Regions from separate parts of the Microbacterium sp. bgisy207 genome, predicted to be linked through region 2. Evidence: predicted binding sites of a transcription regulator. Region 2 holds the regulator's gene; the other holds the start of a gene.
What was found. The regulator HspR, encoded in region 2, represses chaperone genes until heat shock. The targets are predictions, from matches to a motif close to AAGTTGAGTCNNNNNGACTCAACTT.

Region 1 (14,365 bases), on a different contig from region 2:
AGCCTCTACACGGCTCGCGCGATCACCTACCGCCTGAGCAACAGCATCCCCGACGAGGGCCTGTCGATGGCTGTGGCCGTCCAGAAGATGGTCAACTCGCGCTCGTCCGGCGTCGCGATGACCCTCGACCCGCAGACCGGCGATCGCACCAAGATCGTCGTGGAATCCAGCTGGGGACTCGGCGAAATGGTCGTCTCGGGCGAGGTCACCCCCGACAACTTCCTCCTCGACAAGGTCATGATGACCGTGGTCACCCGCGCGATCAGCCACAAGGGCGAGGAACTCGTCCCCAACGGCCGCGGCGGAATCGTGCGCCGGGCCGTGGCGGAGGACCGGGCCGGTGCCCCGAGTCTGAGCGATGACGAATTGATGGCCGTCGCGCGCCTGGCCAAGGCCGCCGAGAAGCACTACGGCCGGCCGCAGGACATCGAGTGGGCGATCGACGCCGACCTTCCGGCCGGCGGCAATGTCCTGCTGCTTCAGGCCCGCCCCGAGACGATCTGGTCGCCGAAGTCGACGACCAACACGATCACGATCACGTCGAAGGGTTCCGGGATCGCGGCCATCGCCACCTCGATGCTCTCGAGTCTCGGCATCCGCTGACCCGGCGTACTGCTCCACCGCCCACACCACCCGAGACGACGTCGCTCGCCGAGCACGTCGCGGACGTATCGAAGGAGATGCAATGTCCGACACCGCAACCACGTCCAAGTCCTTCCCCTCCCCGTATGAACTCACCGCGCCAGCGGGGTCGGAGGGCTGGGAGTCGCTGTACCCCTATAACCTCGTCTTCCGCGAGGAGCTGCGTGAGAAGGAAGACAGCCGCTTCTGGTTCTGCGACAGTCAGCACTGGCCGAACGTGTTCAAGCCGTTCGAGGTGACCGCGGTCGAGTTCGCCAGCCGCAACCTCGGCGCGTACAACACCCGGCATTACCTGGTCCCGCCGGCCAACGGCATCGACTACCGCATCCACAACGGTTACACCTACTTCAGCCCCGTACCGGTGCCGCCCGAGCAGATCGCCGATCGTGTGCCGCACTTCCTGGCCCGCGCCGGCCACTACTTCCAGAACTGGGAGTCGCTGCTGGAGAACTGGCACACCAAGGTGACCGACAACATCAGGGAGCTCGAGGCGATCGAGTTCACGCCGCTGCCCGAGATGGTGCCGATGGAGACGATCACCGACGGCGTCGGCTATGACCCCTCGGTGGACCTGTTTGAGGCATACGACAAGCTCCTCGCGCTGGCCTATCGCAACTGGGAGCACCACATGGAGTTCCTGAACCTCGGATACGTCGCCTACCTCGACCTGTTCCAGTTCTGCAAGGAGGCCTTCCCCGGCATCCCCGACCTGGCGATCGCGAAGATGGTCGCCGGCGTCGACTCGGTGCTGTTCCGTCCCGACGACGAGCTCAAGAAGCTGTCGGAGCTCGCCGTCGAGCTGGGCGTGCAGGATGCCTTCGCCCAGGGCGACGGCAATGCCGAGGCGACGCTTGCCCTCCTGCGCGAGACCGCCGGCGGTCAGGAGTGGATCCAGGCATGGGAAGCCGCGCAGGACCCGTGGTTCAACTACACGTCGGGGAACGGCTTCTACGGCGACGACAAGTACTGGCGCGACGACCTGGACATCCCGATGGGCTACATCCGCGACTACGTCGAACGGGTGGCGGCAGGCGAGACGCTCGGCCGGCCCAAGGAGGAGCTGCTCGCCGAGCGCGACCGGATCGCCGAGGAGTACGCCTCCGTGCTCGACGACGAGGCCCGCGCCACGTTCGAGGGCAAGCTGGGCCTTGCCCGCACCGTCTACCCGTACGTGGAAGACCACAACTTCTACATCGAGCACTGGACGATGGGCGTGTTCTGGCGCAAGGTCCGCCAGTTGTCGAACCTGCTGCACGAGCAGGGTTTCTGGCCGCAGCCCAACGATCTGCTCTACCTCAGCCGCGACGAGGTGCGCCCCGTGCTGTTCGACTATGCCAGCGCGTGGGCGGTGGGTACGGAACCGATCGGCCCGACCTACTGGCCTGCCGAGATCGAACGCCGTCGCGCCATCGTCGCCGCGCTCGAGAAGGAACGCCCGCAGCCGGCGTTCAACACGCCGCCCGCCCAGATCAGCGAGCCCTTCACCGTCATGCTGTGGGGTATCACCACCGAGCAGGTGCAGCAGTGGCTGGGAACCGACGACGCCGAAGAAGGCGTCCTGACCGGCATGGCTGCCTCCGGCGGCGTCGTCGAGGGTCGCGCCAGGGTGATCACGAACGCGTCGCAGCTGGGCGAACTCGAGCAGGGTGAGATCCTCGTCGCCCCGGTCACGGCCCCCAGTTGGGGACCGGTGTTCGGCAAGATCGCGGCGACCGTCACCGACATCGGCGGCATGATGAGCCACGCCGCGATCGTCTGCCGCGAGTACGGCGTCCCCGCCGTCACCGGTACCGGCAAGGCGTCGACCACCATCACCACCGGCACCCGCCTGCGGGTGGACGGCAACCAGGGCAAGGTCACGATCCTCGACTGAGGGTCAGGAGGCGAACACCATGACGCGTACATCCCGCTCCCCCGTCAATCTGCTCGGACGAGACGTCTCCGCGCACATCCCGTCGCGCGACGCCACCAAGGGCATGTTCGAGATGAGGGAGCGGGATGACGCCGTCTGGAACGCCGCACTCCCCTTCCTTCGCACCCGCGACAACGACGCCCACACGCTCGTGTCGTATGGGATCGCCCGGGCGTTGTGCGAGATGATCCCGGATGCCGACCCCGATGTGGTCCTGCCGGCGATCATCCTGCACGACACCGGGTGGTCCACTGTCGATGAAGTCGTTGCGTTCAACGCGATCGCCCCCGACCGGGACGGCAGCCTGCACCACATCGTCATCCAGCACGAGAAGGAAGGCGCTCGCATCGCCCGCGAGGTGCTCGGGGGCCTCGGGCACGCGCCGGCGGTGATCGAGGAGGTCGTCGCGATCATCGACGGGCACGACACCCGGCTCACCGCGATCAGTCTCAACGACTCGGTCGTGAAGGATGCCGACAAGGTCTGGCGGGTCTCCCCGCACGGCATCGACGTCGCCGTCCCGCGATTCGGCCTGACCCGTGAGGAGTCGGCGATCCTCAACGCCTCCCGCGCGGTCGATGACCTCTTCACCCCCGAAGCCAAAGCCATGTCACGCGCATTCCTCGCGTGGGAATGCATGACCGAGAGCCCGCAGTGGACCCAGACGACCCCCCGGGAGCTGGACGCATGAGCACCACCCACGCCGACCGCACTGTCGTGGTCACGGGCGCCGCGGCAGGCCTCGGCCGCGCGTTCGCCCTCGGATTCGCGGAGCGCGGCGCGAACGTCGTCATCGCCGACGTCAACGAGCCGGGCGCCGCCGAGACGGCCGAGCTCGTGCGGGCGCGGGGCGTCGGGGCGCTCGCGGTGCGCACGGACGTCACCGACCGCGCCTCGACGGACGCGCTCATGGATGCCGCTGTCGACCGGTTCGGCAGCATCCATGCCCTCGTCAACAATGCCGCGATCTACGCGACCATCCATCGCGCCCCGTTCGCCGAGATCGATCCCGACGAGTGGGACAGGGTCATGGCGGTCAACGTCAAGGGCACGTGGCTGTGCTCGGCATCCGCCGTCTCGCGCATGAGCGAGGGCGGCGCGATCGTCAACATCGCCTCGGCGACGGTCTTCAGCGGCTCCCCGCAGTGGATGCACTACGTCGCCTCCAAGGGCGCCGTGATCGGGATGACCCGGACGCTGGCCCGCGAGGTCGGCGGGCTCGGGATCACCGCGAACGTCATCGCGCCCGGCTTCACCCTCACCGAGGCGTCCCTGGCTCAGATCGAGGATGCCGAGACCTACGGTGTCGCGGCGCGAGCGATCAAACGGGCCAGCGTTCCCGAGGACATCGTCGGCACCGCCCTCTTCCTGACCTCCCCCGACGCCGCCTACATCACCGGGCAGACGATCGTCGTCGACGGCGGCAAGCAGTTCATCTGACAAGGAGCACCCGTGAGCACTGTGGTCTACATCGCCGACGACGGCACCGAAACGACGATCCAGGGACGCCCCGGCGACTCGGTCATGGAGACCGCCGTCCGCAACGGCGTGAAGGGGATCGTCGGCGAGTGCGGCGGAAGCCTCTCCTGCGCGACCTGTCACGTCTTCGTCGAACCCGAGACCTTCGCGCTCGTCGGCGGGCCCGCGGGTCCCCTCGAGGACGACATGCTCGACGGCACCGCGGTCGAGCGCGAGGAGACCTCGCGGCTGTCGTGCCAGATCACGCTGCAGGAAGGCGTCGAGTACCGCGTCCGCACCCCGAAGGCGCAGATCTGATGGGCACCACGCTCATCGTCGGCGCCTCGCAGGCCGGTGTCCAGATCGCGGCGACCCTGCGCGAACTCGGCGACACCGACCCGATCGTGCTGGTCGGCGAGGAGCCGCATCGTCCGTATCAGCGACCACCGCTGTCGAAGAAATGGCTCAAGAGCGAGCTCGTCCCGGGCGACGTGATTCTGCGCACCCGCGAGTGGTACGACGCGCAGGGCGTCGAACTCATCAGCGGTGACCGGGTCGTCACGGTGCACCGCGATCTGGATGGCAGCGGGATCGCCACGACCCAGGGCGGCCGGAGCCTGGGCTTCGACCGTCTGGCCCTTGCCACTGGATCCTCGGTGCGGCGCCTGACGATACCCGGGACCGACTTCCACGGGGTGCACTACCTGCGCGACGCCGACGACGCCCTCGCCCTCGAAGCAGCGCTCCATGACCCCGCGCACCGGCGCATCGTGGTCATCGGCGGCGGCTTCATCGGCCTCGAGATCGCCGCCGTGGCCCGCAGCATGGACAAGGAAGTCACCGTCCTCGAGGCAGCGCCGCGCCTGATCGGGCGTGTCGTGTCCGAAGAGACCAGCGCGTTCTACCTCGCCGCGCACCGGCGCCGCGGGACCAGGGTCGTTCTCGGCGCCTCGCTCACGCGCATCGTCGGCGGGGTAGCGGATGCCGCCGGCCGACGCTCTCGCGTCGTGGCCGTCGAGTTCGCCGACGGCACCAGGATCCCCGCCGACCTCGTCGTGATCGGGATCGGGGTCATCGCCCGCACGGAACTCGCCGTCCAGCTCGGCCTCGAGGTCGACCGGGGAGTGGTCGTCGACGAGCACGCCCTCGCCTCGGACGGCCGCACCGTGGCCGCCGGCGACTGCACGGTCATGCCCAACCCCTACGCACTCGGGATCCCGGGCCCGACCCGCATCGAGAGCGTCAACAACGCCCTCGAACAGGCCAAGATTGCTGCCGCGAGCCTGCTCGGGGAGCGCCCGACGTACCGGTCGGTGCCCTGGTTCTGGTCGGACCAGGCAGACCTGAAGCTGCAGATCGCGGGACTGAGCACCGGATACGACAGGGTCGTGGTGCGAGGCCGCCCCGAGGATGAGCGCTTCGCGGTGCTCTACTACCGGGACGGGCGGCTGATCGCGGCGGACTGCGTCAACCAGCCGGCCGAGTTCCTCGCGATCCGGGGGGCACTCGGCAAGGGGCACACCATCGCGCCGGAGGCGGCAGCCGACCTGTCCACACCCCTGAAGCAGTCGATCACCGAACCGCTGGTGGCACAACGGGAGGCCTCATGACCCAGTATGTGAACACGTTCGACTCGGTGCAGACCGTCGGAAACGGGCAGACGCCGCGGCGCAGCTACACCGATCTCGACGACCTGTGGCGCGCGGCCGAGCCCTACATGCGGGCGCGACGCAATGACGTCCACATCCCGCTCTCGTTCTACTTCGCCGAGCTGCTGCTGGATGACTATCCCGACGCCGATGAGCTCGTGACCCGGGTCGCGATCCTGCTGCACGACACGGGGTGGGCGCGGGTCGACGCGGACAAGACGATCGCCGAAGGGTTCCGGTCCGAGAACTGGCGCACCTCCGACGCCCGCATCCAGCACGAGATCGAGGGCTGCAACATCGCCCGGGAACTGCTGCCGGGACTCGGCTTCGACGACGCGTTCATCACGCAGGTCACCGACATCATCGACGGGCACGACACCCGGCTGGACCACCACTCGCTCGAGGACGCGATCGTGCGCGACGCCGACCGGCTCTGGCGGTTCACGCCGACCGGAACCGCGTTCTCTGCCGAGTGGTTCGGGGTCACGCCGCGGGAGATCGTCGCGAACCTCGAGGCTGTCGTGCTCGACGAGCTCATCACCGCCTCGGGCAGGCGCATGGCCGAGGCCGAGATGGGACGCACGATCGAGCTGCTCAAGATCGACCTGCTGTGACCAAGGAGCATTGACGATGTCCGACGCACTGCGGGAAGCATCCGCAACGCCGATGATGGCGAGCCACCGCGCCGCGGCGCTGACCCTCCCCTACCGGTACGTGGACGATGTGTTCGTCGGCGGCCACTACCGCCGGTCCGATGCGAGCGACGGCGTCGAGGAGGTGGTGGACCCGGCGACCGGGGAGATCTGGGCGTCGGTGCCGAAGGCGTCGGAGCAGGATGTCGACCGCGCTGTCGCTGCCGCACGGGCGGCGTTCCCCGCGTGGGCTGCCGTGTCGCCGAGCGAGCGCGCCGAACGGATGCGCCGCTGGGCCGACGCGCTCGAGCGCCGCGCCGGGCCACTGTCAGTGACCAGCACCCTCGAGAACGGTTCGCCGATCTCCGAGACGGCGGGAGCTGCCGCCAACGCGGCGGGCATCATCCGCTATTTCGCGGAGCTCGCGCCCCTCCTCGAGCAGGACGACATCCGCATCGCCCCTCTCGACCCCACACAGGCCACGACAGTGCGTCGCGACCCGGTCGGCGTGTGCGCGCTGATCGCCCCGTGGAACTTCCCCATCAACCTCGTCGTGATCAAGCTCGCGCCCGCGCTGATCGCCGGCTGCACCGTCGTCATCAAGCCCGCGTCGCCCACTCCGCTGTCGATCCGCTTCGTGCTCGATGCCGCCGTGGAAGCGGGCATCCCCGACGGCGTCATCAACCTCGTCACGGGGGACGGTCAGGTCGGCGATCGCCTGGTGCGGCATCCGGATGTCGACAAGGTCGCGTTCACCGGCTCCACCCCGGTCGGCCGCCGCATCGCCGCTGCCTGCGGTGAACTCCTGCGCCCCGTCACCCTCGAGCTCGGCGGCAAGTCGGCGGCGCTGGTGCTGCCGGATGCCGACCTCGATCACCTTCGGCGGGTGCTGATCCGCTCGTGCATGCGCAACACGGGGCAGACCTGCTACATCTCGACGCGCCTCATCGTCACGCCCGAGCGCTACGACGAGGTCGTGGAGGCCGTCGCCACGACAATCCGCGAAGCGGTCCAGGGCGATCCGCTCGACGGCGCCACGGTGTTCGGCCCGTCCGCGACGCGGGCTCAGCGCGACATCGTGCGCGGCTACATCCGCAGCGGCATCGCCGAGGGCGCCCGTCCGGTAACGGGAGGAGACGTCGACCCGGCGATCGCCGAGGGGTTCTTCGTCACCCCCACCGTGTTCGCCGACGTCGCCCCCGACATGCGCATCGCCCGAGAGGAGATCTTCGGGCCTGTGCTCTCGATCATCCCGGCGCGGGACATCGACGACGCCGTGGCGATCGCGAACGCCACGCCGTTCGGGCTCGGCGGCATCGTCTTCGGCGCCGATGAGGACCGCGCCTTCGAGGTCGCGCGGCGCATCGACACGGGGTCGATCGGCGTGAACTTTTTCGCCTCCAACCACGCCGCCCCCTTCAGCGGTCGCCACGACTCGGGCCTCGGGGTCGAGTACGGCATCGAGGGCCTGCACGCCTACCTCACCTACCAGTCCGTGCACCGGCGGGTGCGCTGATGACCGGCGCGCTGCGCTGGGGCGTCAAACAGAGCCTGCACGACTATGTGCGCTCCTCGGAGGGAACGATCGAGGCCGGCGACGGGGCGCGGCTGGACGGGGATGACGTCGTCTTCCCCGCAGACGGTTCACTCGAGGGAGCGTTCACCGGCTTCGTCCGGTTTGTCGCCCACGGCGGGCTGATGGACTGGCTCATCGCGCAACCACGGCTGGACGAGAACGGGACCCGCCTGACGCTCGCGGGCCGCCGGGGAGCCCGGGTGCCGTTCGCAACGATCGGCGAGGAGGGCGTGCGACTGACCGTGGACGGCTCACTCCTGCTCGGGAGCTTCTACCCGCCGGGCACCGCCCTGGCGCCGCTGCGGGTCGAGTGAAGACAGTCACAGAAAGATAACGGCAAGGTCTTCCCTTCCGTTACCTCACCGTTATAGAGTGCTTGCACGGTAGTTGTTTTGCTGTGGCAGCTACCGGCATGTGATTGCAGGACACTCTTGGTGCAAGGGACAAGGGCCGGTCGGAAGCCTCTCCGACCGGCCCTTACTTTGTCACGACGGGATCGACACCGACCGCGATCAGTACCAGCCGACCGACTGGGAGTGACCCCAGGCGTTGCACGGCGAGCCGTAGCGTCCGGCGATGTAGCCGAGACCCCAGCGCACCTGGGTGACGGCGTTGGTCGCCCAGTCGCCGCCGGCCGAGGCCATCTTGCTGCCCGGTAGGGCCTGGGGGATGCCGGTCGCGCCGCTCGAGGAGTTGTAGGCGGCGTAGTTCCAGCCGGACTCCTTGTTCCACAGCGACACGAGGCACGAGAACTCACCGTCGCCCCAGCCGTACTGGGAAGCCATGATGTCGCGAGCCGCTGCCTGCGCAGCGCCCGGTGAGTTGTCGCCGGTGGAGGCCACCGGCCCCGACACGGCCGGAGCGGCAGCCGCTGCGGCGCGCCGCGCCTCCTCGGCGGCAACGCGTGCAGCCTCTTCGGCGGCGGCCTTGGCCGCGGCTTCCTCAGCAGCGCGGCGAGCCTCCTCGGCAGCCACTGCCGCAGCGAGCCGCTCGCGCAGTCCGTCGACGTCCTTCTCGGCCTCGGCGACGACATCGGCGACCGCTGCGGTCAGCGAGGGCAGAAGGACGATCGGAAGGAGATCCAGGTCGTCGAGGTCGGCAACTGCCGCATCGACCGCGGAGACCGACACCGTGGTCGGCCCGTCGACGGTCAGCCCCGACGCAGCGACCTCACTGTTGAGCGCGGCGGCGTCGGCGATGACGGATGCCGCGGCAGCGAGTGCAGCCTCGGCATCCGTGGTCAGCGACTGGACCGTGGCCGAGACGGGCTGGATCGACGCGGGCAACGGCGGAGCGCTGTCTGCCCGCGGTGCACTCCCCGGCGCTGTCGTCTGCGCGAACGCGGCAGTGGACGGAGCTCCCAACAGCAGGGTGAGACCGAGAGCTGCTGTGGCAACGGCCCGGGCGCGAGGGTGAGAGGCGGACATGGATGACGAAGGGCGTGTACGCACGAAGGTCAGCGGCTTCCTGATGAGGGGAATCGGGGCGGGCAGCATCGATGGGCCCGGACGAGGGTGCCTCGGGATGGCACACAAGTGTCCGAGTCTGGGTGTTGTTCCTGAACGAAACCTCCACGAACCCTGACCGCGGCATGGGTGGCAGAGAATCACAAAAAGATAACGGCAAGGTCTTCCCTTCCGTTACCTCACCGTTATAGAGTGCTTGCACGGTAGTTGTTTTGCTGTGGCAGCTACCGGCATGTGATTGCAGGACACTCTTGGTGCAAGGGACAAGGGCCGGTCGGAAGCCTCTCCGACCGGCCCTTACTTTGTCACGACGCGGCGGCCATCCCTGATCGCCGCCGGCGTGGGTCAGACGCCGCCACCGCCACCGCCACCGCCACCGCCGCCGGCGCTGCCGCCGCCACTGGAGCCCCCCGAGGTGGACGACGTGGTCGTGGTCGACAGCGTTGAGATCGCTGAGGAGAAGGCCGCCGCGTTGAAGCCCGCGGTCCCGATGTACCAGCCGGGGACACCGGTTTGGTCATAGAGCACAGCCAGGCGCTCGGCCCATTCCTTCTCCTGCCCGAACACCACGGCGTACGGCAGCAACGTCTCGTAGATCCGCAGCATCTGGCGGGGGTTCGCGGGGTCGACACGCGCACCCTGGTCGTCCACCGCGACCCGCTCCGCGCCCTGCGGAGACTGCAGCATCCGGATCCGATCCGCTTCCGCCCACTCGATGAACATCTGCAGCCCCTTGAGGTGGTCGCGCGTTTCGGCGCCCGCCGCAGTCAGGGGTTTGCGCGAGACGAGGGCGGCGACCACGAAGACCATGACGAATGCCGCGACCATGAACAAGAACACGATCGGCGAGTCCACGAAGGCTCCGAATGCCATGAACCCGAACACGATCGTCAGGATGCCGAAGACGATCGACCCCAGCATCGGCCAGAACCTCGCGGCGCTCGGGACCACGCGGCGAAGACCTCCCGCGCTGAGTTCCTCCTCGGCAGCCTTGATGATGCGCCGCGCGGCAGACGAGAGCCGCGTGTCATTCGATCCGAATTCGTACTCGTCGCCGGGGGTCATGTGCGGGAACAGACCCTGAAGCAGGAGCACGCCGTCGCGATCCGCACGCGAGGGATCCCGCAGTACCGCCTTGAGCTTCACTCCGCCGAAGAGTTTGCGTCCCGCCTCCTCGATGCGGATGCTGCCGACCACCGCCTGCTCCAGCACTTCGGCGGGGATGGCCTTGGCCGACTTGCCGAGAAGTACCGCGCTCTCGAGTGCATCAATGCGCGGCGGCGGGGTGTATTCGGCGATGATCGTCGGCCTGCCCGGCTCATCCCGCAGCCTCTTGACCCGAAAAACGATCGCCCACACCAAAGATCCGATGGCAGCCGTGAAGGCGAACAGCTGCAGCCAGCCGTAGGGCGAGGCGAAGTAGGAGCTGTCGAACGCCGTGAAGGTGCCCGCCGCGAACGCGACAGCAACGGTGACGGTCTGGGAGGGCTGCAGATCGGTGGCGGATGCGGTCACCGTGACGCCGCCGTCAGCATCCGTCGTCGAGGCGATCGAGCAGGGGTCGGTCGCACCGGCGCTGCCGGCGTAGCAGGCCTGCGCCCCCGTCAGCTCGGGCGCCAGCTCGGCCGGCACGTGCAGCGTCGCCGTCACCGTTCCGAAGGGTTGAGCCCAATCCACGCCGTTGACGTTCCAGTAGAACTCGTCCACGCCGGTGTCCTCGAAAAAGCGCGTGACATTCTCGAGCGTGTACGTGAAGACGTAGGTCTGGGAGCCGTGGACATAGTCATCGGACCGCGAGGTCATCGCGTAGACGCCATCCTCGCTCTCGACCTCCGCAGGTCGCGGGTTTCCCTCGCCGTCGGTGATGGAGACGAGCTCGGGATGCAGCGGCGCGCCCAGGTACGAGTCAGGAAGGATTCGACGCATCCCCCGGTTCTGGTCGTACTCGGGGAACACCGCGACGAAGGTCTCGACGACCCGCAACGTGCTCACCCCGTCGTCGGTGCGTCCGAGCGTGTAGTCGGCGTCCATGCTCTGGAACGTGAAGTCGTCGACGTCGGTCGACACCGCGGCCGCACTGTCGCCGACCGCAACGCTGAAGGAGCACGCCACGAGGGTGAGCAGTGCGGCGAGGGTTGCGGCGGCGGCACCGAGGGATCGCCGCACGAGTATCCGGGCTGCCATGTGATCAGCCTAGGGCGCCGCTGGGGTCGTACTCTGGTGTGCATGACGGACCGGCGACTGGCGATCGACGCCTGGGAAAGCCTGTTCCGCGCGCAGCACGAGGTCCTCGCCGAGATCAGCGGGGATTTCGTCGTGGGAGAACTCACCCAGGCTGAGTACGACGTGCTGCTCACCGTGACGCGCGCGCCCGAGATGTCGGCGCGGCTGCGGGATGTCACCGCGAACATGCTGATCAGCCAGCCGAGTGTGTCCCGACTGGTCGACCGGATGGTCGCCTCCGGCCTGGTCACCAAGTGCTCGGACCCCGACGATGGCCGGGGAGCGATCGTGACGGCCACGCCCCACGGCGCCGCGCTGTTTCGGAAGGTCGCGGCAGCTCATGGTCGGTCGATCGCCGAACGGATGTCGAGTCTGAGCGACGACGAACTCCGGCAGCTGCGCTCCCTGACCACGAAGCTGCGCCGACCCCGCGTCGTCGACGACTGCTGATCGAGGGCCGCTTCGACCCCGGGCAGTCTCCTCAGCCGAGGAGGTAGCGCTGCACCGCGGGGCCGACCCGCGACGCGAGGTCATCGATCGATGCACCCGCGACTCCGGGGAGTTTCACGATGTATCGAGCGACGATCAGGCCCGCGATCTGCGATGCCGCGAGACTTGCGCGCAACTCGGCATCCGCGGACCCGAGCTCGCGGGCGATCCGACCGACGAGTTCGCGGGAAAGGTAGCCGGTGAGCAGCGGAGTCGTCAGTTTGTTTCCCAGCGCAGCGCGCATGAGCACGACGCCGCGGCGCTGCACCTCCGGCTTGTCCCATGCGGTGAGAACGAAGCGCACGATGCCCTCACCCACCCCGTCGCGGGGGCCGGCGAGGATCCGGGGCAGCTCAAGATCGGGACGGAATGGCGCACCGATGGTCTCGCTGAAGAGATCGGCCTTCGTTCCGAAGTAGTGGTGCACGAGGGCCGCATCGACCTCTGCCCGCGCCGCGATCGCGCGCATGGTGGCACCGTCATATCCGTGGTCACCGAACTCGTCGATCGCTGCCGCCAAGATGCGTTCCCGGGCGGTCGACGTCGCGCCGGGCGGTCGTCCCCGCCTCCGCTTGGGTGCAGGAACGGCGTACTCGGGCATGCCGTCAGCCTACGCGCGAGACCACCACCGGTCGCGGACCCGCTCAGGGCCGCCCCGCACGGAGACGTCCCCGCCACCGTCGCGCGGTGCCGGGGACGTCGGTCACGGGAATCAGGCGCTCGCGCCGGTCTCCTGGATCTCGCTCTTGGACTCGTCGACCGTGATCGTGGCGGGGGCATCCGTCGCGATCTCGATCTTGCGGGGCTGGGCCTTGGGGCTCACCGGAATCGTGACCGTCAGCACGCCGTGCGCGTAACTGGCCGCGATCCCCTCGGTGTCGATTCCCTGTCCCAGGCTCAGCTGGCGCAGGAAGCTGCCGGCCTCACGCTCGCGCGTGATCCACTTGACGCCCTCCTGCGAGGTGAGCGTGCGCTCGGCGCGGATGGTCAGCAGCTGACCGTCGACGTCGACATCGACCGATCCCGGGTCGATGCCCGGCAGGTCGGCCGAGAGCACGTAGTGGTCGCCGTCACGGTACAGGTCCATCGGCATCTGACGCGGGCCGCGCCGGTTGCCGTCGAAGAGTGCGTTCGCGAATCGCTCCATCTCGCGGAGCGGGTCATAGGTTGCCATCTCGTCTCCTTTGTGAGCGGGGCCGGATGCCACATCCGGCCGAGTTCTGAAAGTTGAGTCGTGGTGACTCAACTGACCTCAGATTAGCACTCGCAGCCCTCGAGTGCCAGGTGTCTGGGTGCGCGAGATCATCGCCGTGAGCGAACAGTTCCGGCCGGTCAGCGGAACGCGGGGACGCCGGTGAGCGCCTGTCCGAGCACGAGGGTGTGCATCTCGACGGTGCCCTCGTATGTCAGCACCGACTCCAGGTTCGCCGCGTGCCGGATCACCGGGTACTCCAGCGAGATGCCGTTGGCGCCCAGGATCGTGCGAGCCGTGCGGCAGATCTCCAGAGCCTCCCGAACATTGTTGAGCTTGCCCAGACTCACCTGCTGCGGCGTGAGCAGCCCGGCATCCTTCCGGCGACCGAGATGGAAGGCCAGCAGCAGGGCCTTCTCGTACTCGACGACGCAGTCGACGAGCTTCTGCTGAGTGAGCTGAAACGCTGCTATCGGCTTGCCGAACTGCACCCGCTCCCCCGCGTAGGCAAGGGCCGCCAGCAGCGACGACCGGGCCGCACCGAGCGCGCCCCAGGTGATGCCGTATCGAGCCTCGTTGAGGCAGCTGAGCGGACCCTTCAAGCCGACTACTTCGGGGAGGACGGCGTCGGCGGGGAGCCGCACGCCATCGAGGACGAGTTCGGAGGTGACGGATGCGCGCAGCGACAGCTTGTGGTGGATCCGCGGCGCCGAGAAGCCGGCGGCATCCGTCGGGACCACGAACCCGCGGATGCCGTCATCCGTCTGGGCCCACACGACCGCGACGTCGGCGACGGAACCGTTCGTGATCCACATCTTGCGGCCCTGCAGCACCCAGTCGTCACCGTCGCGCCGTGCGTACGTGCGCATACTGGCCGGATCCGACCCGGCATCGGGTTCGGTCAGACCGAAGCATCCGATCAGTTCGCCCGCCGCCATCGCAGGCAGCCATCGCTGTTTCTGCTCCTCGCTCCCCCAGCGCCAGATCGCGAACATCGCGAGCGACCCTTGCACCGAGACGAGGGAGCGGATGCCGGAGTCCGCGGCTTCCAGCTCCAGACAGGCCAGGCCGTACTCGACCGCCGACATCCCGGCGCAGCCGTAGCCCTCCAGGTGCATGCCCAGAA
Region 2 (14,365 bases):
TACTCGGGGCCTTGCAGATTGGCGATCACCTGCCATGAATAGGCGGCGATGAAGGCGAGGGAGGCCACGACCAGCGGCCAGTACGTCAGCTTCTGCCAGCGTTCTTCGGTCATGGTCTGAGAGTAGTGAGCCGCGAGTCAGAGCCCCCGCGCCCTCGCCGAGAGTCGGTTACCGCGACCACCGCTTGCGCCCTAGGGTGAGCGACATGGTCTCGAACCCGAATCCGTGGGCGTTCACGAGCAGCTCTCGCACGCTCGTCGCCCTGTCGATCCCCGCGGCACTCATCGGCATCCTGTCAGGCCTCATGCTGTGGGCTCTCGACGAGGTCGCGCATGTCGGCGCGCACTGGGTGTGGGAGGCACTGCCGGAATCACTGGGGGCGGACGGCGATTCGCCGTGGTGGATCTTCGGGGTGCTCGCCTTGACCGGCTTCCTCGTCGGCATGGTCGTGTGGAAGATGCCCGGCCACGGCGGACAGGACTCCGCGACCGTGGAACTCATCGCGCCGCCGCAGCCGGTCCGCGCGGTCCCGAGCATCATCGTCGTGATCCTGTTGACGCTCATCGGCGGCGTGAGTCTTGGGCCTGAGAGCCCGATCATCGCGATCAACACGGCGCTGGCGGTGTGGATCGTGACGCGACTGTGGCCCGCGATCCCGGTTCAGCTCGTCGTCATCCTCACCGCCGCCGGCACGATCGGCGCCCTGTTCGGCACGCCCGTCGCCGCGGCGCTGGTCTTCACCGGCGCGCTCGCCTCGGGCGGCGGCGCGCTGTGGGACAAGCTGTTCCTGCCGCTCGTGGCGGCAGCCACCGGGACGATCACGGCCCTCGTGCTCGGCGGCGGCCTGGGTGCAATCGCGAGTATTGCGCCCTACACGAACCCGCAGGCGATCGATCTGGTGTCGGCATCCGTCATCGCGTGCGCGGGCGCCGCAATCGCGTTGGTCGGCATCGTGGCCTTCAAGGCCCTGCATCCGTTTCTGCGCCAACGGATGCCGAACCCGCTGCTTCTGAGCCTGGCCGGCGGCCTCCTCCTCGGGGGGCTCGGAGCGCTCGGCGGTCCGCTCACCCTCTTCAAGGGATTGGAACAGAGCGCTCAGCTCATCGCCCTCGACGGGGCGATCGGGTGGGCGGGTCTGCTGGCGCTCGTGGGTATCAAGCTCGCGGCTCTCGTGGTGGCCGCATCCTTCGGTTTCCGCGGTGGGCGGGTCTTCCCCGCCATCTTCCTCGGCGTCGCGTTCGGGATGGTGGCCCACGCGCTTTTCCCGTCGATCCCGTTCGGCCTGGCCCTCGCGAGCGGCGTGCTCGGCTTCACGCTCGCGATCGCCCGCGACGGCTGGATCGCACTGTTCGTCGCCGTCGCGATGGTCGGAGACATCGGCATCCTCGCGATCATGTGCGTCGCGATCCTGCCGACCTGGCTCGTGGTCGCCCGTGCGCCGGAGATGATCATCGAGGACCATCCGGCTGCGGGAGTCACGGCGTCCTGACGTCGGTCTCCAACGCTGCCGCGTTGCGGATGAAGAGGATGATCCACGAGAAGACGAGGATGCCGGCGACGAGTTCGACCGCCGTGAGCGTGTAGTACCCGACAGCGAAGTAGATCGCCAGGATGACGATCACCCCGATGAACAGCCATCCGAGTGCCACAAAGGGACGCGCAATGCCGGGGATCCACACGGGAAGACGGATGACGAGCACGCCGAACACGACGGCCATACCGGATGCGAACCCGGTGTGGAGCCAGAAGAAGTCGTTGACCGGGAAGACGCCGACGAGGGCGAGAAAGATGCCGACGAGGACGAGGCACAGTCGCACCCACCGGATGCCGTGCGCATGCGAGGTCGGGATCCCGCGGGTCGTGTAGCGAGCGAGGGTCGTGACGATGAAGCCGGCGACGATCAGGGTGAGGTTGAAGGTCATGGCGGAGAGGTCGTTCGTCATCCCGAGCGCCGACAGGTTGTCTTTCCACCAGTACGGATCGCTCGCGGTGAGCATCGCCGCAAGAACTCCTTCGACGAGGAACACGGCGAGGATGACCGCGAGCAGCGGCAGATCCATGTGCGTCGCCGAGTAGAACACCAGGTAGGCGGTGACTGCTGCGGCCGCACCCGACAGTGCCAGCAAAGGCAGAGCGAAGACCTCGGCACCGATGAAGGCGTCCGTGAGGATCACGGCCAGGAGCGTCCAGGACAGGAGCGCGATGATCCCATGGGCAAAGGCGAGGGCCGCGATGTCGAGATAGTCAAGCACGGTGAGACGCTGCCCGGCCTCGTTCCGGTGCACGATGTAGCGTCCGGCGATGAAGGCGAGGATCCCCGCGGCGGCCGAGGCGATGGCTGAGAACTGCCCTACCGAGCCCGGGCCCGAGATGGGGGCTGACTCGAAGCGGAAGACGGCCAGCGCGATCAGAACGACGACGAGGAAGGCGACCGTGCCCACGCCCAGGCCCAGGGACTCGAGCGTGCGTTCCCCGGCCTGCCCCGACGCCTCAGCCGCAACGACGCGGTGCGCCCGGCGCGTGTCGGCATGGGGCGGTGGCGCCGTTGTCACAGCAGGTGCCGCGTCAGGCGGGGGCGTCTCGGTCACGGCATGAGAGTAGCGCAGGCGCCGCCCGCGAAATCAGTCTTCGTCGGGGGCATCGGGCGCTGGCGGCAACCCATGACGCGGCCGCCACAGCACGAGTTCGGTCGCGCGGCGCACTCGCCGACCGTGGCGAAGGGTGATCACCGAGCCGCTGGTGCCGGCGGCGAAGACCCGCGCGCCGGGCCGGCTGGCAAGCTCCGCCTCGACCCGAGCCTCGAGATCGCGGACACGCATGTGAAGCTCACGGACGCGGTTTTCGAGTTCGAGGATGCGGGCGATGCCGGGAAGGCTCATCCCTTCACCCGACAGCCGTGCGATCTCCCGAAGCTGTTCGACATGGCGCAACGAGTACCGCCGCGATCCGCCTTGCGTCCGGGCGGGGACGACCAGACCCAGCCGGTCGTACTGCCGCAGCGTCTGCGGATGCATGCCCGCGAGCTCAGCCGCCGCCGCGATCGCCAGAATCGGGGCTTCGTCGTCGATCTCGGATTCAGGCATCGAGCCCACCCCCTCGGCACGAGGGGAATCGGCGAAGATGAGGGCCTCTCATCGTCCTTTCTCCTCCTCTCGATCGGATGTCCTCAGCTCGACTGCTCATCCCGCCGCGCGCGCGAGCAGATCGGCGCGGGGGTTCTCCTTCGGTTCGACCTCGCGGTACTTCTCCAGGGCCTCGCGTGCGGCACCGTCGACGTGCGTGGGAACAGCGATCTGCACTTCGGCCAGGAGGTCGCCGGTACCCTTCTGCGTCTGCACGCCCCGGCCCTTCACGCGCAGGACGCGCCCGGACGGGGTGCCCGGGGCAACGCGCAGCTTCACCGGATCTCCGCCGAGAGTCGGCACCTCGATCGTCGCTCCGAACACCGCCTCGGTGTAAGTCACGGGAACGACCACGCGCAGGTTCAGCCCGTCGCGGGTGAAGACCGGATGCGGGCGGACGGTGACTTGTACGACGATGTCGCCGTTCTCTCCCCCATCGGGCGAGGGACGGCCGCGCCCGCGCAGTCGGATCTTCTGTCCATCAGCGACGCCCGCGGGAATCTTCACTTTGAAGGGGTGCCCGTCCTCGGACTGCAGCGTGATGGTCTCGCCCTTCGTGGCGGTGACGAAGTCGATCGTCGTGCGAGCGGTGACATCCGCCCCCCGCGTCGGACCGCCGTAGCCGCGGAAGCCACCGGATGCCTGACCGAAGCGTCCCGAACCGAACGAGCCCCCTCCGGCCTGGCCGAACATCGAGAAGATGTCGTCGAAGTCCGCGCTCTCGTAGCTGTACCCGCCGCGGCTCTGCCCGAATCGGCTGAAGACGTCCTCGAAGCCGCCGGCGCCCTGCCCGCCCGCCGTGAAGCGGGCGCCCGAACCCATCGCGCGGATCTGGTCGTACTCCTCGCGCTGCTCGGGGTCCGACAGCACCGCGTAGGCCTCGCTGATCTCCTTGAACCGCGCCTCAGCCGTGGCATCGCCCGCGTTCGAGTCCGGGTGGTATTGCCGCGCGAGCTTGCGGTAGGTCTTCTTCAGGTCCGCTGCGGAGACATCCTTCGAGACGCCGAGGACCTTGTAGAAGTCCTTGTCGAACCAGTCTTGACTGGCCATCGGTTGTCCTCCGTGCTACTCAGCCGGCACGGCGACGACGACCTTCGCTGGGCGAAGCTCGATCGATCCGAGTCGATACCCGACCTCCACGACCTCGAGGATCGTCGTCTCCGTCGCCCCGGGAGTGGGCTGCTGGAAGATCGCCTCGTGCTGCTGGGGGTCGAACACCTCGCCCGCCTCGCCGTAGGAGGTGACCCCGAGCCGCTCGGCGACGGTGCGGATCTTCTCCGCGATCGCCGCGAAGGGCGTGCCCTCCTCGAGATCGCCGTGCTTCTCGGCGCGGTCGAGATCGTCGAGAACCGGGATGAAGCCCTTGGCGACCGCGCCCTTGGCGCGTTCGATCTCGATTTCTCGCTGCTCCTCCGTACGGCGGCGATAGTTCGCGTACTCCGCCTGCAGCCTCTTGAGGTCGGTCAGCAACGCCGACTCCAGGTCGGCGAGCACGACATCCTCTGCCGCTGCGGCATCCGCCGACTGGGCGGCACCGAGGATGTCGTCGACCGTCAGGTCGTCCGGTTCGGCGCCGGGGGCGCCGGGACCGGAGGTGGTGTCCTCCGGCCCCGGTGCCGCGGTTTCGCCGTCAGCGCTCGCGCTGTCAGGGGCGCTGCCGCCAGGTCCGACTCCGGAGTCCTTCTCCGAACGTGTGGGCTCTTCGTCGTCCTTGCCTGCCATGATCTCTGGTTACTTCTTCTCGTCTTCGTCGTCGACGACTTCGGCGTCGATGACGTCCTCGTCGGGGTTCGGAACGGTCCCGGCACCCGGCTCGTTCGCAGCCGGGTCGGGGTTCTCGCCCGCAGCCTGGCCCGCCTGGTAGATGGCCTCACCCAGCTGGGACTGGCTCTGGTTGAGCTTGTCGAACGCAGCCTTCACTGCGTCGTCGTCATCTCCTGCGAGCGCCGCCTTGAGGGCATCCACATCCGCCTGCACCGAGGTCTTGACCTCTTCGGGCAGCTTGTCCTCGTTGTCCTTGATGAGCTTCTCGATCGAGTACGAGAGGGTCTCAGCCTGGTTGCGCGTCTCGGCGGACTCACGGCGCTTCTTGTCTTCGGCGGCGTGCTCTTCGGCCTCGCGCACCATGCGCTCGATGTCCTCCTTGGGAAGCGACGAGCCACCCGTGATCGTCATCGACTGCTCCTTGCCCGTGCCCTTGTCCTTCGCGGACACGTGCACGATGCCGTTCGCGTCGATGTCGAAGGTGACCTCGACCTGCGGAATCCCGCGCGGCGCCGGAGCGATACCCGTGAGCTCGAAGGTCCCCAGCGGCTTGTTGTCGCGGGTGAACTCGCGCTCGCCCTGGAAAACCTGGATCGCGACCGACGGCTGGTTGTCGTCTGCGGTCGTGAAGGTCTCGCTGCGCTTGGTCGGGATAGCCGTGTTGCGCTCGATGAGCTTGGTCATGATCCCGCCCTTGGTCTCGATGCCGAGGCTCAGCGGGGTCACGTCGATGAGCAGCACATCCTTGCGCTCGCCCTTGAGGACACCGGCCTGGAGGGCGGCGCCGACGGCGACCACCTCATCCGGGTTGACACCCTTGTTGGGCTCCTTGCCACCGGTCTCCTTCTTGACGAGGTCGCTGACGGCGGGCATACGCGTCGATCCTCCGACGAGCACGACGTGGTCGATGTCGCTCACCTTGATGCCGGCTTCACGGATGACGTCCTCGAACGGCTTCTTCGTGCGGTCCAGCAGGTCCTTGGTGAGGTCTTCGAACTTGGCGCGGGTGATCGTCTCGGACAGCGACACCGGACCGTTCTCCGTGAGCGACAGGTAGGGGAGGTTGACGCTCGTGGATGCCGAGCTCGACAACTCCTTCTTCGCCTGCTCGGCAGCCTCCTTGAGGCGCTGCAGCGCGATCTTGTCGCCCGAGACGTCGACGCCGGTGGTGTCCTTGAACTGCTTGATCAGGTAGTCCACGACACGCTGGTCCCAGTCGTCACCGCCGAGGCGGTTGTCGCCGGCGGTGGCGCGCACCTGGATCGTCGAGAAGTCATCGTCCTTACCCACCTCGAGCAGGGACACGTCGAAGGTTCCGCCACCGAGGTCGAAGACGAGGATGAGCTCGTCCTCCTTCCCGCGGTCAAGGCCATAGGCCAGCGCCGCAGCGGTGGGCTCGTTGATGATGCGCAGGACGTTCAGACCGGCGATCTCGCCGGCCTCCTTCGTGGCCTGCCGCTCGGCGTCGTTGAAGTACGCGGGAACCGTGATGACGGCATCCGTCACCGAGTCTCCGAGGTACTGCTCGGCGTCGTGCTTGAGCTTGGCCAGGATTCGCGCCGAGATCTCCTGCGGCGTGTACTTCTTGCCGTCGACATCGAAAGTCCAGGTCGTGCCCATGTGGCGCTTGACCGACGAGACGGTGCGGTCGACGTTGGTGACGGCCTGGCGCTTGGCGGTCTCGCCGACGAGCACCTCGCCGTCCTTGGTGAACGCGACCACCGACGGGGTGGTGCGGAAGCCCTCGGCGTTGGCGATGACCTTGGGCTCGCCGCCCTCGAGGACGCTGACGACGGAGTTGGTGGTTCCGAGGTCGATTCCCACTGCACGTGGCATCTGTTTCTCCTTGTTTCTGTGGAAGCGGTGTTCCGGATGAAAGTCGACTCGCGGCAGACCGCGTGAGTGCACGAGGTTGAGTCGCGATGACTCAAGCGTAGCGAGCGGGCCGCCCCCTGTCAACCGAACCTGAGTCGAGTCATATCAAGTTTCGTGGGAGTCATAATGAAGCCGTGACCCTTCCCTGGCACTTCACTCCACTCAGCGGCGAGCGAGTGACGCTCGATCTGCTGCGCGCCGACGACCTCGACGCCCTCAGTGCGATCCAGGGCGATCCGACGACCGTGCGGTACATGCTCTACAGCGCCCGCACCCGCGACGAGGTCGCGACCGCCATCGAGCGTGATGGCGCCCACGACCGACTCGAGAACAGTGGGGACTACGTGCAGCCGGCGATCCGCGATGCGGCAGGACGTCTCGTCGGCACCCTGTATGTGAAGCTCGCGAGCACGGATGACAGGACCGCCGAGATCGGATGGCTGCTGTCGCCTGGCGAACGGGGCAAGGGCTACGCGACCGAGGCGGCGGAGATCATCCTGCGGCTCGCCTTCGAGGAGCTCGGCCTGCACCGCGTGTATGCGGAGCTCGACCCGCGCAACGAGGCGTCGGCCGCGGTATGCGAACGACTCGGCATGCGGCACGAGGCGCACCTGCGGGAGAATCTCTGGCTCAAAGGCGAGTGGGTCGACACTGCCGTGTACGCCATCTTGGAGCAGGACTACCGTCGGCGCCGCATCTGACTGCTCGCCATCCGCGACGCGACTGTCAGACGAGTTTGGCGACGGTCTGCAGCGCGATCACGAGCAGGCCGAGCGCCACGAGGATGCCGAGGGCCAGCACACGCTCCCACCACTTCGCGTGCGACCGGCGAACCGCAAGCCATCCGATGAGCGCGAGCGTCGCGATGTACACCGCGGCGGCGGCGGTCATGGCCGTCGAGAGCGGGATGATCTCGAGCCACCCGAGCAGCACGAGCCCGCCCGGCACCACCACCGTCGACGGGCCCCCGGCGGCGACGCGGACCAGGACGATCCAATCTGCCCCGTGGGGGAACTCCCCCCCACCGCCAGGTGGGAGACGACATCGGACACGAGGCCCGCGATCGTGATGCCCAGCACGCCGAACAACAGCGCGAGCAGCGCGTGATCGGCATCCGCGTGATCGGCTTGCGAGACCACCAGCACGATCGCGAGGCCTGTGAAGGTGGCGTAGACCCGCTCGCGAAGGTAGGCGCCGACTGCGCGGCTGCCGCCGGTGTTGAAGAGCCGATCGTAGCGCCGCTGCGTAGGGGAGCGGCTCTGGTCGCTGTGCGCCGCGGGGGTTTCCGAACTCCCCGACGCGGTGTCGCCTCGGGGCGAGTCGGGCGCCGCAGGCGTGCTCATGTCCACACCGTACCGTCCGACTCCGGATGCCGTCAGCCTTCTGCCGCCGCCGCGCGTTGCCGCATCCGTCGCGCCTTCTGGCGCTCTTTCGCCCAGCGGTCGAACCACGGAGTGTCGGGGATGCGCGCCAGAAGAGGCCCCACGACGATCGTGATGAGCACGTAGGCGGTCGCAAACGCCGCGAGGGACCTGTCTGCTCCCGCCGAGACGGCGAGTCCCGCGATGACGATCGAGAACTCCCCCCGCGGCGTGAGCGCGAACCCGGCACGCCAGCGGCCGGGTTCAGCGATGCCGGCTTTGCGTGCGGCGACATACCCGGTGAGCACCTTCGTCGCCATCGTCACGATCGCCAGGATGAGGGCGGGAACGAGCACCGGCGGAAGGTCAGCGGGGTCGGTCGACAGACCGAAGAATAGGAAGAACACCGCCGCGAACAGGTCGCGCAGCGGCGTCAGGACCTGCGTCGCGTGTTCCGCCGCCGGACCCGAGATCGCGATGCCGACGAGGAAGGCACCGACCGCCGCTGACACGTTCGCCTCCGCGGCCAGCCCTGCCACGATGAGCGTGAGCCCGAGCACCGAGAGCAGGAGCACATCTGCGCGCTTGGACCAGACCAGCTTCGACACGAGGGGACCGTGCCGAAGGGCCACCCACAGAATGACGAGAACCGCCGCGAGCGCGATCGTGACGCTGATCACGCCGGCCCCGAGATCCATTCCGACCAGCACCGCCGTCAGGATGGGCAGGTAGAACGCCATCGCGAGGTCCTCGATGACAAGGATCGACAGGATTGTCGGCGTCTCGCGGTTGGGCAGGCGTCCGAGGTCCTGCAGGAGCTTCGCGACGACACCGGATGACGAGATCCAGGTGATACCCGCGAGCACGAGGGCGCCGATCGGCCCCCACCCGAGCAGGAATCCGGCGATGGCGCCTGGAATCGCGTTGAGCACCATGTCCAGCGCGCCGGCCACGCGGGAGCGATTGAGGCTCCCCATGAGCTCTTTTGCGTTGTACTCGAGGCCGAGCATCACGAGCAGCAGAATGACGCCGATCTCGGCTCCGACCTCGATGAACTCCTCGCCCTGTGAGATCGGCAGGATCCCTCCCTCGCCGAAGGCGAGTCCGCCCAGAAGGATGAGGGGAATGGGCGAGATTCCGATGCGTCCCGCCAACCGCCCGAGCAGCGCGATGCCGAACAGAAGTGCGCCGATCTCCAAGAAGAGCAGCGCGCCGTCATGCATCGATCAGGCGCCGTTCAGGATCCGGACCAGGTGCTCGAGTCCTTCGCGGGTGCCGACGACGACGAGCGTGTCACCCGCGAGCAGCAGATCGGCGGGGCCCGGCGCGGGAATGACGCCCGTCTCCCGCACGATCGCCACGATCGAGCAACGAGTGAGCGTCCGCGCCTTCGTGTCCCCCAGGGGACGACCGACATAGGGGGAGTCAGCCCGCACGGGGATCTGCTCCATGTGAAGACCGGCGACGGCTTCGCGAAGGCCGGCGAGCTGAGTGAGGATCAACGACCCGCCGAGCACCTCCGAGAGGGCGGTGGCTTCGTCATCCGTGAGCGCGAGCGTGTCGCCGCAGCGGTCCGGGTCGTCCTCGTCCGAGATCGCGATCTCGCGGCCGCCGTCGCGGAAGTTCACCACCGATAGACGACGGCCGTCGTCGGTCAGGATGTCGTGACGGATGCCGATACCGGGCAGTTCGGCGCGCTCCACGTGGACGGGCATGCCTCTAGTCTCCCACCTCGGGGCTACCCAATGTTCACCCCGTGGCCCTAGCGTATGGCGAATGAGCGACAGTGAGCCCGAACTCCGCGCGAACGGCCCTTCGGCATCCGACCCGCTGGGTGTGCCGACTCCCCCGCCGACCACCGACACGGATGCTCTCGAGAGCGTCGCAGTGCTCTTTCAGGACTCGGTCGAGGAACGGGACATCCCCCGCAAGCAGGTCGTGTCGTGGGCGTTCTGGGACTGGGCGACGCAGCCGTTCAACTCCGTCATCCTGACCTTCGTCTTCGCCTCCCTGTACCTCGTCTCGGACAGCTTCCTGCCCCCCGAGATCGCCGCGCTCAACGCCGACGGCAGCATCGACTGCGCCCTCGACGCCGATGCGGGAAGCCCGTACTGCCAAGGCCTCGCCGACCTCTCGAGCGGCTACGGCTGGGCGACCTTCGCGGCGGGTCTTCTGATCCTGCTGCTGGCCCCCGTGCTCGGCCAACAGGCCGATCGACGAGGGAGCAAGAAGCGCTGGCTCGGCATCTTCACGATTCTGCTGGCTCTGCTTCAGTTCGCGCTGTTCTTCACCTTCGCCGACCCGGCCTTCTTCTGGTACGGCGCGATCGTCCTCTCCCTCGGCGCGATCGCGAGCGAGATCGCGGGAGTGAATTACAACGCCCTGCTCGTGCAGGTGTCGACTCCGAAGTCCGTCGGCCGCGTGAGCGGGCTCGGGTGGGGCCTGGGATACATCGGTGGAATCGTTGCGCTGGTGATCGTCGTGGCCCTGACGTTCGCCGACTGGTTTGGAATGGACACGAGCAACGGGCTCGCCTACCGCCTTATCGCCGTCGGCTGCGCCGTGTGGACGATCGTGTTCGCTATTCCGCTGTTCCTCAACGTTCCCGAACCGCCGCCCACGGCTCCGGGGCGCAAGATCAGCTTCGTGCAGAGCTACGTTGCGCTGTTCGTCGACATCGCCCACCTGTACCGGGAGCACCGCCCCACCTTCTGGTTCCTCATCGCAAGCGCGGTCTACCGCGACGGACTGGCGGGGGTTTTCGCGTTCGGAGCGATCCTCGCGTCGGTGTCGTTCGGGTTCACCGCCAACGAGGTCATGATCTTCGGGATCGCCGCGAACGTCGTCGCCGGTATCTCCACGATCATCGCGGGACGATTCGACGACCGTTTCGGCGCGAAGTCGGTGATCGTGGTGGCACTGACGACACTTGTCGTCATGGCTCTGGTGGTGTTCGCGTTCCAGTCCGCGGGTGTCGTGGTGTTCTGGATCGGCGGGCTGCTGCTGTCGTCGATGGTCGGTCCCGCCCAGGCGGCCAGTCGATCGCTGCTGGCCCGCGTGACGCCGACGGGGATGCAGGGCGAGATCTTCGGCCTCTACGCAACGACCGGTCGCGTCGCGAGCTTCCTCTCCCCGCTGATGTGGGCCCTGGCGATCACCCTGTTCGGGGCCACGATCTACGGCGTGCTGGGAATCGCTCTCGTGCTGCTGCTCGGGCTCATCCTGCTGCTGTTCGTTCGGCTGCCGAAGCGCGGGGCGGCGTAGTTCCGCAGCCCGCTGACGTCACACCGTCCAGGCAGGAAACTCCTCAAAGCAGGATGATCCACTCGGCATCCGTTGTTCCCCCGTGATGCCTCCGACCCTTAGGTCGGCCAGGCGTCGGCGAGCTTCGTCAGCAGGCGCGCCAGATCGATGCGCTCGGCATCCGTGAAGGATGCCAACGCCGTCGTGATCGCATCGCGGCGCTGATCCCGGAATCCGCGAACGAGAGCCGAACCCTTGTCGGTGAGGACGATGCGCGTGCGCCGGGCGTCGTCCGGATCGGCCTCACGGCGCACGAGTCCGAACTCGACCCCCTGCTGCACGAGGCGTGACGCGCGGGGCTGGTCGACCCCGATCGCCTCGCCGAGCTCGCTGACGGTCAGCGGGCGATCACTGGATGCGAGGGCCTCGAGCACCCGCATTCGTGCAGGGCCTGCGATGCGCGCGGCGCCCCCCCGTGGACCCATCGGCCCCATCGGGCCCATCCACGGCCCCCAGCCCCCCGGGGGGCCGAAGCCGGGTTCGTCGCGCCGGCGTCGGCGGGATGACTCGTCGTGCTCGGCCGGCCGGTCCCCAACGGAGCCGCGGTCGGCTGCACCGCGACCGTGCGGGTGGTGCCCGTGCGAGCCGGGTGGCGCCCACCCGCGCGGCCCGCCGCGTCCGCGCAACCGCACGAGGGCTGTCGCAATCTGGTCGACGGGGTCGGAAGACGAACTCGGCATCCCTCCAATTTACATGCGCATTGACATGGATACTGCTATATGTCACCATACAAGTACATGCATTTGTACATGGACTTCCGGAGCAGCGCCAATCGGGCGCGCCGGGAATGACGCGGACTTCGCCCGCCAGAGAGGATTCACCATGAACACCCATGAAGAACACAACGAAGAGACCTCCCCCGCAGGTGACCGCCCGCTCGGCTACTGGCTGCGCCTGGTCGACATGCTGATCACCCGCGAGTTCGGCACCCGCCTCGCTGGTTTCGGCGCGGATCGCCGCGATTGGATGCTGCTGAACATCATCGACGGCACTCATGCCTGGGCTCGAACAGCCCCGGGCAAGCGGATGGGTCGACTCGAGAAGCGCGGCTGGATCGAGCAGAACGGATCGGGCGAGTGGTCGCTCACCGACGCCGGTCGCGAGATGAAGGAACGCCTCGCCGAGGCCGTGTCGGGCATCCGTGAGCGCGTGTCGAGTGCCGTCTCACCCGCGGACTACGCCACGACCATCGCATCACTCCAGGCGATAGCCCGGGAACTCGGCGGCGACGACGTCGACGACATCGACGATCTTGCCGGGTTCGGCCGGTTCGGGCGCGGACGCTCCGGCCGTCCGTTCGGGCCCGGATTCGGTCCGGGTTTCGGACGCGGCTTCGGCTCCGGCCTCCGCTCGGGATTCGGACCGGCGTTCGAGCCCGACCCCGACTACGCACCTCACTGCCGCGCTTGCCGCGGCCGCGGCAAGCGCGGGAACTCCGGGCACCGTCACGACGAGCGCGCGTATGAGCGGGGCTTCGACGCCGGCTATGCGCGCGGGCGTGAGACCGCGGCGAGCTGACGCTGACTCACGCGACCCAGCCGCCCACGCTACGTCGCCACCTCAGCCACGTTCGCCACCTCGGCAGCCTCAGCCACCCGGGCGGTCAGCCGAAGCGACCGTTGACGTAGTCGTACGTGCGCGGGTCGATCGGGTCGCTGAACATGGCCTCGGTGTCGCCGTGCTCGACGATCACGCCGGGCGTGCCCTGCGAGGCCAGGAAGAATGCGCACTGCTGCGAGACCCGCTGAGCCTGCTGCATGTTGTGGGTCACGATGACGATCGTGACCTCCTCCTTCAGCTCGACCATCGTCTCTTCGATCACGCGGGTCGAGGTCGGGTCCAGCGCGGAGCACGGCTCGTCCATCAGCAGCACGCGGGGCTTGACCGCGAGCGAGCGGGCGATGCACAGGCGCTGCTGCTGACCGCCCGACAGGCCGCCGCCGGGGGCGCGCAGGCGATCCTTGACCTCTTTCCACAGGCCCGCCTTGATCAGCGACGTCTCGACGAGCTCGTCCTTCTCCTCCCGTGCCGCCTTGAGCCCGGTGAGCTTGAGCCCGGCGATCACGTTGTCGTAGATCGACATCGCGGGGAACGGGTTGGGCTTCTGGAAGACCATCCCGATCGACTTGCGCGCATCGACGAGCTTGCGCGAGGCGTCATAGATGTCGTCGCCGTCCAGGAGCACCTCACCGGCCAGGGATGCCGACGGCACGAGCTCGTGCATCCGGTTGAGGATGCGCAGGAACGTGGACTTTCCGCATCCTGACGGTCCGATGAGCGCCGTCACCTGACCGGCCGGCATCGTCAGCGAGATACGGTCGAGCACCTTGCGCTCCCCGAACCAGGCCGAGACGTTGCGGCCTTCGAGCTGCGCGAGCGGGGCGTCCGCAGTCACCCACGAGTGCTTGTTGCGACGGGTCTTGGCACCCTTGCCCCGCGGGTCGGTCCCAGACCGGCGACCTCGGCGCCCCCCGACCGACGGTATTGGAGCCTCGGATCCGGCGGATGCGACCGGGCGTGCGGGAGGTACAAAGCCCTGCGGCGGGGCGGGCGGGCCGTCGACGACCACCGTCGAGGTGCCGGATGCCGCGGCATCCTGCACGGGGAGCACGGTGGTCTTCTCTTCGCTGATCTCGTTCGGGTTCATGGGATTCCTTACATGAGATTCGGGAGGAGCCGGGAGATCTCGCCCGCGACCCACAGGCACGCGACGAGAGCGAGCGGCACGAACACGATCCAGGTTCGGGTAGGGCCGATGCGCCGGTACGACCACACTGCAGCAACCTCGACGACGATCAGGAACTGGAGGGCGAAGACCAAGGCCCACAGCATCGACGCGTCGCCCTGCATCTCCTTCTCAGCCGGATCCAGTGTGGCGAAACGGGTCTGCCGCAACCCCGTCGGCTGAGCATCGCTCACGAGCTCGGCATCCACACGTAC

Region 1: a site for HspR is predicted at 13,272-13,296, ahead of AC3ENO_RS00845 (Hsp20/alpha crystallin family protein). Genes of this name have one in related genera too.

What each region holds. Positions count from the first base shown of each region.
Region 1 is NZ_JBYIPB010000001.1:179,473-193,837, reverse strand. Features, by position in the region: gene AC3ENO_RS00910 (PEP/pyruvate-binding domain-containing protein) at 1-603, shown strand, start outside; gene AC3ENO_RS00905 (PEP-utilizing enzyme) at 686-2,515, shown strand; gene AC3ENO_RS00900 (HD domain-containing protein) at 2,535-3,245, shown strand; gene AC3ENO_RS00895 (SDR family NAD(P)-dependent oxidoreductase) at 3,242-3,994, shown strand; gene AC3ENO_RS00890 (2Fe-2S iron-sulfur cluster-binding protein) at 4,007-4,330, shown strand; gene AC3ENO_RS00885 (NAD(P)/FAD-dependent oxidoreductase) at 4,330-5,622, shown strand; gene AC3ENO_RS00880 (HD domain-containing protein) at 5,619-6,275, shown strand; gene AC3ENO_RS00875 (aldehyde dehydrogenase family protein) at 6,292-7,809, shown strand; gene AC3ENO_RS00870 (HtaA domain-containing protein) at 7,809-8,183, shown strand; gene AC3ENO_RS00865 (aggregation-promoting factor C-terminal-like domain-containing protein) at 8,382-9,296, opposite strand; gene AC3ENO_RS00860 (DUF2207 domain-containing protein) at 9,681-11,519, opposite strand; gene AC3ENO_RS00855 (MarR family winged helix-turn-helix transcriptional regulator) at 11,562-12,008, shown strand; gene AC3ENO_RS00850 (TetR/AcrR family transcriptional regulator) at 12,040-12,648, opposite strand; gene AC3ENO_RS00845 (Hsp20/alpha crystallin family protein) at 12,760-13,221, opposite strand; gene AC3ENO_RS00840 (acyl-CoA dehydrogenase family protein) at 13,380-14,365, opposite strand, start outside.
Region 2 is NZ_JBYIPB010000004.1:56,411-70,775, forward strand. Features, by position in the region: gene AC3ENO_RS04740 (potassium channel family protein) at 1-113, opposite strand, end outside; gene AC3ENO_RS04745 (ion channel protein) at 206-1,489, shown strand; gene AC3ENO_RS04750 (DUF998 domain-containing protein) at 1,476-2,588, opposite strand; gene AC3ENO_RS04755 (heat shock protein transcriptional repressor HspR) at 2,622-3,083, opposite strand; gene AC3ENO_RS04760 (DnaJ C-terminal domain-containing protein) at 3,180-4,172, opposite strand; gene AC3ENO_RS04765 (nucleotide exchange factor GrpE) at 4,188-4,844, opposite strand; gene dnaK (molecular chaperone DnaK) at 4,854-6,722, opposite strand; gene AC3ENO_RS04775 (GNAT family N-acetyltransferase) at 6,896-7,462, shown strand; gene AC3ENO_RS04780 (hypothetical protein) at 7,488-7,652, opposite strand; gene AC3ENO_RS04785 (hypothetical protein) at 7,649-8,104, opposite strand; gene AC3ENO_RS04790 (cation:proton antiporter) at 8,137-9,345, opposite strand; gene AC3ENO_RS04795 (cation:proton antiporter regulatory subunit) at 9,349-9,837, opposite strand; gene AC3ENO_RS04800 (MFS transporter) at 9,899-11,386, shown strand; gene AC3ENO_RS04805 (MarR family winged helix-turn-helix transcriptional regulator) at 11,485-11,805, opposite strand; gene AC3ENO_RS04810 (hypothetical protein) at 12,248-12,943, shown strand; gene pstB (phosphate ABC transporter ATP-binding protein PstB) at 13,029-13,820, opposite strand; gene AC3ENO_RS04820 (sortase) at 14,081-14,365, opposite strand, start outside.